DNA from 3 places in the Bradyrhizobium sp. UBA2491 genome. Region 3 is predicted to be linked to each of the others. Evidence: predicted binding sites of a transcription regulator. Region 3 holds the regulator's gene; each other region holds the start of a gene.
The links. The regulator LexA, encoded in region 3, represses DNA repair genes until DNA is damaged. The targets are predictions, from matches to a motif close to TGTTCNNNNTGTGTTCNG.
Positions count from the first base shown of each region.

Region 1 (2,267 bases), on a different contig from region 3:
CCGGCCTGATCGTGCCGGACCAGCCCGCAAGCGTCTCCGACGAGGTCTGGGCCAGGACACTCGATGTCAACCTCACCGGCACGATGCGGGTCTGCCGCGCATCGCTGCCGCTGCTCAAGCAGCGCGGCGGCGCGATCGTCAACGTCGCCTCGGTGGCCGCGTTCAATGCCAGCCCGGACAGCGCAAGCTATGCCGCCAGCAAGGCGGCGGTGGTCGCCTATACGCGCTCGCTGGCCTACGCGCACGGCGCCGACGGCATCCGCGCCAATGCCGTGGCTCCGGGCTGGGTGCGGACGCCGATGAGCGCCTATGAGATGCAATTGCTCGCGGACCAGAATGGCACCACGCCGGACGTCGAGTTTCACAGCGTCGAACGGCGGATCGCGCTGGGCCGGATGGCGGAGCCCGCCGAGATCGCGGCGTGCTGCTTGTTCCTGGCTTCCGACGAGGCGTCGTTCGTGACGGGCGCGGTGCTGGTCGCCGACGGCGGCGGCCGCTCCCCGACGCAGAACCGCGCGGTCTAGCAGCACGTCTCAGAGATATTCGCGAAGCCTGGCGAGTTCGATCACGTGCTCGGGCGACAGCACGTCGGGGACGAGGGGCGGTTGCGCCGTGGTGCGGATCTCGTAGAGGTGTCGCGTCTTCTCAGGCTTCGCCATCAAATCCCGGATGCATTGGTCGAGCGTTGTGCTGACAACCATGTAGGGGATGCGGTCCTCGCGCCTGGCGTTGTTGAGCGAAGGCCATTTGTAAAGCGAGGCCGAGGCCTGGAAGTCCACCTGGTGGGCGTGATCGGTCATTCCAGATATCTACCCGAAGAAGCCTGCCTATCAAAACACCCGGGCAGCCGTGGTGGTTAACGGGGACATCATTCGGAGCCCCACGGCAAATTTCGGGTTGACCGGCGATTGCTGTGTTCTTATTTTGTTCTAGGTGAAGACGAGCGCGTTGACCACGTCGGGGATGAACGGATCGCGATGGCAGACGCAGCCACCATCCTCCACGCCGACCTGGACGCCTTCTATGCATCGGTCGAGCAGCTGCTCGAGCCGTCGCTGCGGGGCAAGCCGATCGCCGTCGGTGGCGGGGTGGTGCTTGCGGCATCCTATGAAGCCAAGGCGTTCGGCGTTCACGGCGGCATGTCGGGACGGCAGGCGCGCGAGTTGTGTCCGCAACTGATTTTTGTCGGCGGCCATTTCAGCGACTACCAGCGACTCGGCGATGCGGCGATTGCGGTGGTCGGCGATTTTACGCCGCTGGTCGAGCGCATCTCGATCGACGAGGCGTTCGCGGACGTGGCCGGCTGTACCCATCTGTTCGGATCGCCCGCCGACATCGCCGCGAAGATCCGGCGCCGGGTGCGCAACGAACTCGGTCTTCCGATCTCGGTGGGCGTCGCGCGCACCAAGCATCTGGCAAAGATCGCGTCGCAGGTCGCCAAGCCCGACGGGTTGGTCGTGGTTGATCCCGACGCCGAGCTGAGATTCCTCCACGATCTGCCGGTCGAGCTGATGTGGGGCGTGGGACCGGTGACCAGGACGCGGCTGGACGCGATCGGGGTCTCGACGATCGGTCAGCTCGCAAGATTGTCCGAGCGGTCGTTGACGCGGCTGCTCGGCCCGGCGGCGGGCGAGAAACTCGCGGCGCTGGCCTGGAACCGTGATCCACGACAACTCAAGCCGCATCGGCGGGCGCGATCAGCCGGTGCGCAATCGGCGCTCGGCCGCAAGCCCGCGACCGAACGGATCATTCGGCCGACGCTGCTTCATCTCGCCGACCGCGTCGCCACGCGGCTGCGCGCGAAATCCCGACCGGGACGTACCGTGACGGTCCGCGTTCGCTTCGCAGACCTGAAGTCGGTGACACGCTCGATGACGCTCGATGCGCCGGTGTTCACGACGGTGATCATCGCCCGGCTCGCCGAGAATTTGGTGCGTGCTGCGCTCGCGGATCATCCGGGTGAGAAGATCATCTCGCTGCTCGCCATCTCGGTGTCGCATCTCGAGGAGCACTGGGACCTCGCGCTGGAGCTGCCGCTCGGACTAGAGGATGCGCCACTTCGCCCTGGAAGCCCGCCGGGGATCGCCCGCTGGGCGGCCGATTGCGCGATCGACAAGATCCGCGATCGCTTCGGCTGGGACGCGATCGGATATGGCTCGGCGACGCTGGAAGCCGCACGCTCGGTGCCCGACGATTTCCGCAAGCTTGCCGAGAAGGATCTCTAGGTCATGATGCGATCCATGGAATCGCATTACGATCTGATGTCT
Region 1 is NZ_DDOP01000079.1:151,275-153,541, forward strand. It holds gene B2W55_RS27360 (SDR family NAD(P)-dependent oxidoreductase) at 1-524, shown strand, start outside; gene B2W55_RS27365 (hypothetical protein) at 534-800, opposite strand; gene dinB (DNA polymerase IV) at 978-2,225, shown strand.
Region 1: dinB (DNA polymerase IV) is a predicted target of LexA. The motif match lies at 915-932, and genes of this name have one in related genera.

Region 2 (2,267 bases), on a different contig from region 3:
AAAGCCCGGCGCCTTGTCCTTCAATTCGCTGACGATGCGTTCGGCGACCTTCGGCCCGACGCCCGGGGTGCGGGCGACCGCCGCCTTGTCGCGCAACGCGATCGCGTTGGCGAGATCGGTCGGCGGCAGCGTGCCGAGCACCGCAAGCGCGACCTTGGCGCCGACGCCCTGCACGGTTTGCAACAGGCGAAACCATTCGCGCTCGTGATCGCTGCGGAAGCCGAACAGCTTGATCGCGTCCTCACGGACATAAGTCTCGATCGAGAGCACGGCCGCGCCGCCCGGCTGTGGCAACGCCTGCAACGTGCGGCTGGCGCAATGCACCTGATAACCGACGCCGCCGACGTCGAGGATCACATAGTCCTCGCCATAGGAATCGATCAGGCCCTTGAGCTTGCCGATCATGAGGGCAACCCGGATTCGGTAAGGGAGGCATTAGCGGAGGGGTTCCCTCCCCCCTTGCGGAGGAGGGTTAGGGAGAGGGGTACCACACGACGTGCTCTCTCAATTTTCATTTCGACGACAGGTAGCCGATTTTGCGCGGGGCAAGCGCTCATCGAACATCTCGCCCGGGGCTTACCCCTCTCCCCAACCCTCCCCCGCAAGGGGGGAGGGAGCCTGACAAGCGTGCTCACCTCACATTGCGCAGGCTTGCAACCGCCGATCATAGGTTTGCCACCTTCAGCCGGAGCGCGGCGCTCTGGCGGTGATGGGCGTGGGTGATCGCGATCGCGAGCGCGTCGGCGGCATCGGCGGACGGCGGCTCGGCCTTCGGCAGCAGGATCTTCAGCATCACCTGGATCTGGTTCTTCTCGGCGTGACCGGCACCGACCACGGTCTTCTTGACCTGGTTCGGCGCGTATTCGGCGACCGAAATACCGAACATTGCGGGCGCCAGCATGGCGACGCCGCGTGCCTGGCCGAGTTTCAGGGTCGCGACGCCGTCCTTGTTGACGAAGGTCTGCTCGACCGCGGCTTCCATCGGCTTGAAGTCGCCGAGCACGGCGGCAAGCCCCTCATGGATCGCCAGCAGCCGGCTCGCCAGCGGCAGATTGTCCGGCGGCTCGACCGAACCGCAGCCGACATAGACCAGACGGTTACCCTCGGTCTCGATCACGCCCCAGCCGGTGCGGCGGAGGCCCGGATCGATACCGATGATGCGGACGGGAGAGCGAATCGGCTGGGCTGTCATGCGGTAGTGATACCGCCTAGCCTGCGAGAACGAAACACAAACGGAAGACCATCCCCGCCTGTGTCGCGGTAGGCCTCGCTCATCATCCCGGCCTCGCTCGTCATCCCTCCGCGAAAGCGGGGGATCCAGTACGCCGCGGCCTATCGGCTCAAGCACTGCTGTCTCTGGAATACTGGATCGCCGGTCGAGCCGGGCGACGACAACAGAACAGGTGACTCAGCCGCCCATCTTGGCGATCAGCGCGTCCGACACCTCGAAATTGGCGAACACGTTCTGCACGTCGTCGTGTTCGTTGAGCAGGTCCATCAGCTTCAACAGCTTTTCGCCGGTCTCGTCGTCGACCGAGATGGTGTTCTGCGGCTTCCAGGTCAGCGCCGCCTTGCGCGGCTCGCCGAACTTGGCCTCCAGCGCCTTGGCCACTTCGCGGAAGGTGTCCTGCGAGGCATAGACCTCGTGGCTGGTCTCGCTGGAGACCACGTCGTCGGCGCCGGCCTCGATCGCGGCGTCCAGCATGGCGTCGTCGGAAGCGACCTTGGCGTCGTATTCGATGATGCCGGTGCGGTCGAACATGAAGGCGACCGAGCCGGTTTCGCCGAGATTACCGCCGGACTTGGTGAAGAACGAGCGGATGTCGGAGGCGGCGCGGTTGCGGTTGTCGGTCAGCGCCTCGACGATGACGGCGACACCGCCGGGGCCATAGCCCTCGTAGCGGATCTCGTCATAGTTCTCGCCCTCATTGCCGGCGGCCTTCTTGATCGCACGGTCGATATTGTCCTTGGGCATGTTCTCCGCGCGGGCCGCGACCACGGCGGCACGCAGCCGCGGGTTCATCGCCGGATCAGGGGTGCCGAGCTTGGCCGCCACGGTGATTTCGCGGGCCAGCTTGCCGAAAAGCTTCGACTTCTGGGCATCCTGCCGGCCCTTGCGGTGCATGATGTTCTTGAATTGGGAATGGCCGGCCATGCGACGTCTCTTCGAGGCTTAGGGTCTGAACGAGGGTGGAAAACGCGGCCTTATAGGCCCCTCACGGTCAAAATCAAAGGATCGGCGGGGCCCTCCGGCAAACGAATACTAC
Region 2 is NZ_DDOP01000013.1:42,852-45,118, reverse strand. It holds gene ruvA (Holliday junction branch migration protein RuvA) at 1-405, opposite strand, end outside; gene ruvC (crossover junction endodeoxyribonuclease RuvC) at 665-1,192, opposite strand; gene B2W55_RS03225 (YebC/PmpR family DNA-binding transcriptional regulator) at 1,409-2,155, opposite strand.
Region 2: ruvC (crossover junction endodeoxyribonuclease RuvC) is a predicted target of LexA. The motif match lies at 1,223-1,240, and genes of this name have one in related genera.

Region 3 (2,267 bases):
CTCGGCGCGATGCGGGTGATCGGCCTGCCCGGCAATCCGGTGTCGTCCTATGTTTGCGCCTTCCTGTTTCTGGTGCCGTTGATTCGTGCGCTGAGCGGCCGCAAGACCGTTCATCATGTCCGCACGAGCGCGCTGCTCGGCCGCGACCTCGCCGCCAACGACCAGCGCGAGGACTATCTGCGCGCCCGTCTCGAGGAGCGCGCGGACGGCTCGCTGGTCGCCACGCCCGTCATGCAGCAGGACTCGTCGCTGCTCGGGAATCTCGCTGCGGCGCGGGCACTTCTCGTGCGTCCGCCGTTTGCGCCCGCCGCTGCCAAGGGCAGTGAGTGTGAGATCCTGACGCTGCCGGAGTGAGGCTTTCGCGGCTCGCTGGTTGCGTGTTGCCTTGACCCGTTCACCGGAAATTAAGAGGTTGCGGAACACATATCGAACATATAGTGTCCGTTCATGATTTGTTTCGAGTACTGGTGTCTACAAACGGGAGGCCGCCAGGGAGCGCTTGCAGCAAGCACCATGCTCCCGAGGTCAGGCCCGGCCTGCAGGCCCCACTGAAGAGTCTCGGAATCGAACGACGCTATCAACCGGGGGAATACTCGAGATGCTCACGCGCAAACAGTACGAACTTCTGCGTTTCATCAATGAACGTCTGAAAGAGGCCGGCGTGCCGCCCTCCTTCGACGAGATGAAGGATGCGCTCGACCTGCGCTCGAAGTCCGGTATCCACCGCCTCATCACTGCGCTGGAGGAGCGCGGCTTCATCCGCCGCCTGCCCAACCGCGCCCGCGCCATCGAAGTCATCAAGCTGCCCGAACTCTCCGCCGGCGGCGGCAACGGCCGCCGCGGCTTCACCCCGAGCGTCATCGAAGGCACCCTCGGCAAGCGTCCCGCGACCCCGCCGGTCGCCGAGGACGACGGCAACCGCCCGGTGGCGGTCCCGGTGATGGGCCGGATCGCGGCCGGTACGCCGATCGAGGCGCTCCAGACCCGCAGCCACACCATCAGCGTGCCGCCCGACATGCTCGGCACCGGCGAGCATTATGCGCTGGAAGTGCGCGGCGACTCGATGGTCGATGCCGGCATCCTCGACGGCGACATGGCGCTGATCCAGCGCAACGACGTCGCCAACACCGGCGACATCGTGGTGGCACTGATCGACGAGGAGGAAGCCACGCTGAAGCGCTTCCGCCGCCGCGGCGCGTCGATCGCGCTGGAGCCGGCCAACACTGCCTATGAAGTGCGTATCCTGCCGCCGAACCGGGTCCGCATCCAGGGCAAGCTGATCGGGCTGTATCGCAAATACTGAGCGCAAATACGTGTACTGAGCCGCAAATACTTGCGGCGGCGAGGAACGAGCGACACATCGGATCGTTCCTTGGAAGATAGCGCAAGGTGCAGTCTGCCCGATGCGCTCCGATACCTCCCACGCAGCGTCGCGTGTTTGTGATCGGAGCGTTCAACGGCCAGTCGTACAATCGCCTCGAAACGAGCCGACACTCGTTCGCTATCGTCCACTCTGGTAGAGGCCCATGCCTCAAGGAGAGGCACGGGTCGCTACCTCGAAACGAGGAGCCATCCGATGTGTGACTATAGTCTGCACGCCGTGGCATCGCGCCCCGCCATTGTCGGAGAGACGCTGATCACGACGACCTTCCGCGGCACGTCGACCCGCGGTTTTGCTTCGGAGAACGATCCCACTGTGGCGGTCTGCATGCTGCCGGGTACCGAGCTCGCTTTCGCCGAGAACGTTCGCTACGACAGCCGCTGGATCTGGACCAAGACGATGGGCTTCCGGGTCGGCGTGTTCAACGAAGTCGAGCCCGACGTTCCGGATCGACATCATGACGCGGTCGAATTCCCCGACGGGAGCCATGTGCTGGTGACCCAGCTGGTCGAGGGGCAGCGCGTCAGCGTGCTGCAATTGCCGGCGCTGCATCCGGCGGTCGAGCACAAGCCGAAGGCTGTGGAGCGGCGGCCCTCCGCATTCGCGTCGCTGTTTTTGGGTTAAACGCATCGTCGCCGCGGAATGAGCTGTTCGGCGGCGAATGACCAAAGCGATTTCGAGCGACCCCGGACGTCGGGTTCCGGGGCGCGCTGGAAGATTTGCGTCGGCGGGCGCCTTGGCGCATCATCGCGCGCGGAGCATGTGCACCCACGGAGAGTGCACCCAAGGAAAGCCGCGCAGTGGTCGACAAGGTCACATGGCAGAAGGCTGGACGCGTCACGGAACCGGGTCGCTACATGTTCCGGTTCGGCTGGCTGACGGTGAC
Region 3 is NZ_DDOP01000066.1:68,669-70,935, forward strand. It holds gene glp (gephyrin-like molybdotransferase Glp) at 1-354, shown strand, start outside; gene lexA (transcriptional repressor LexA) at 599-1,303, shown strand; gene B2W55_RS22095 (hypothetical protein) at 1,577-2,005, shown strand; gene B2W55_RS22100 (hypothetical protein) at 2,182-2,267, shown strand, end outside.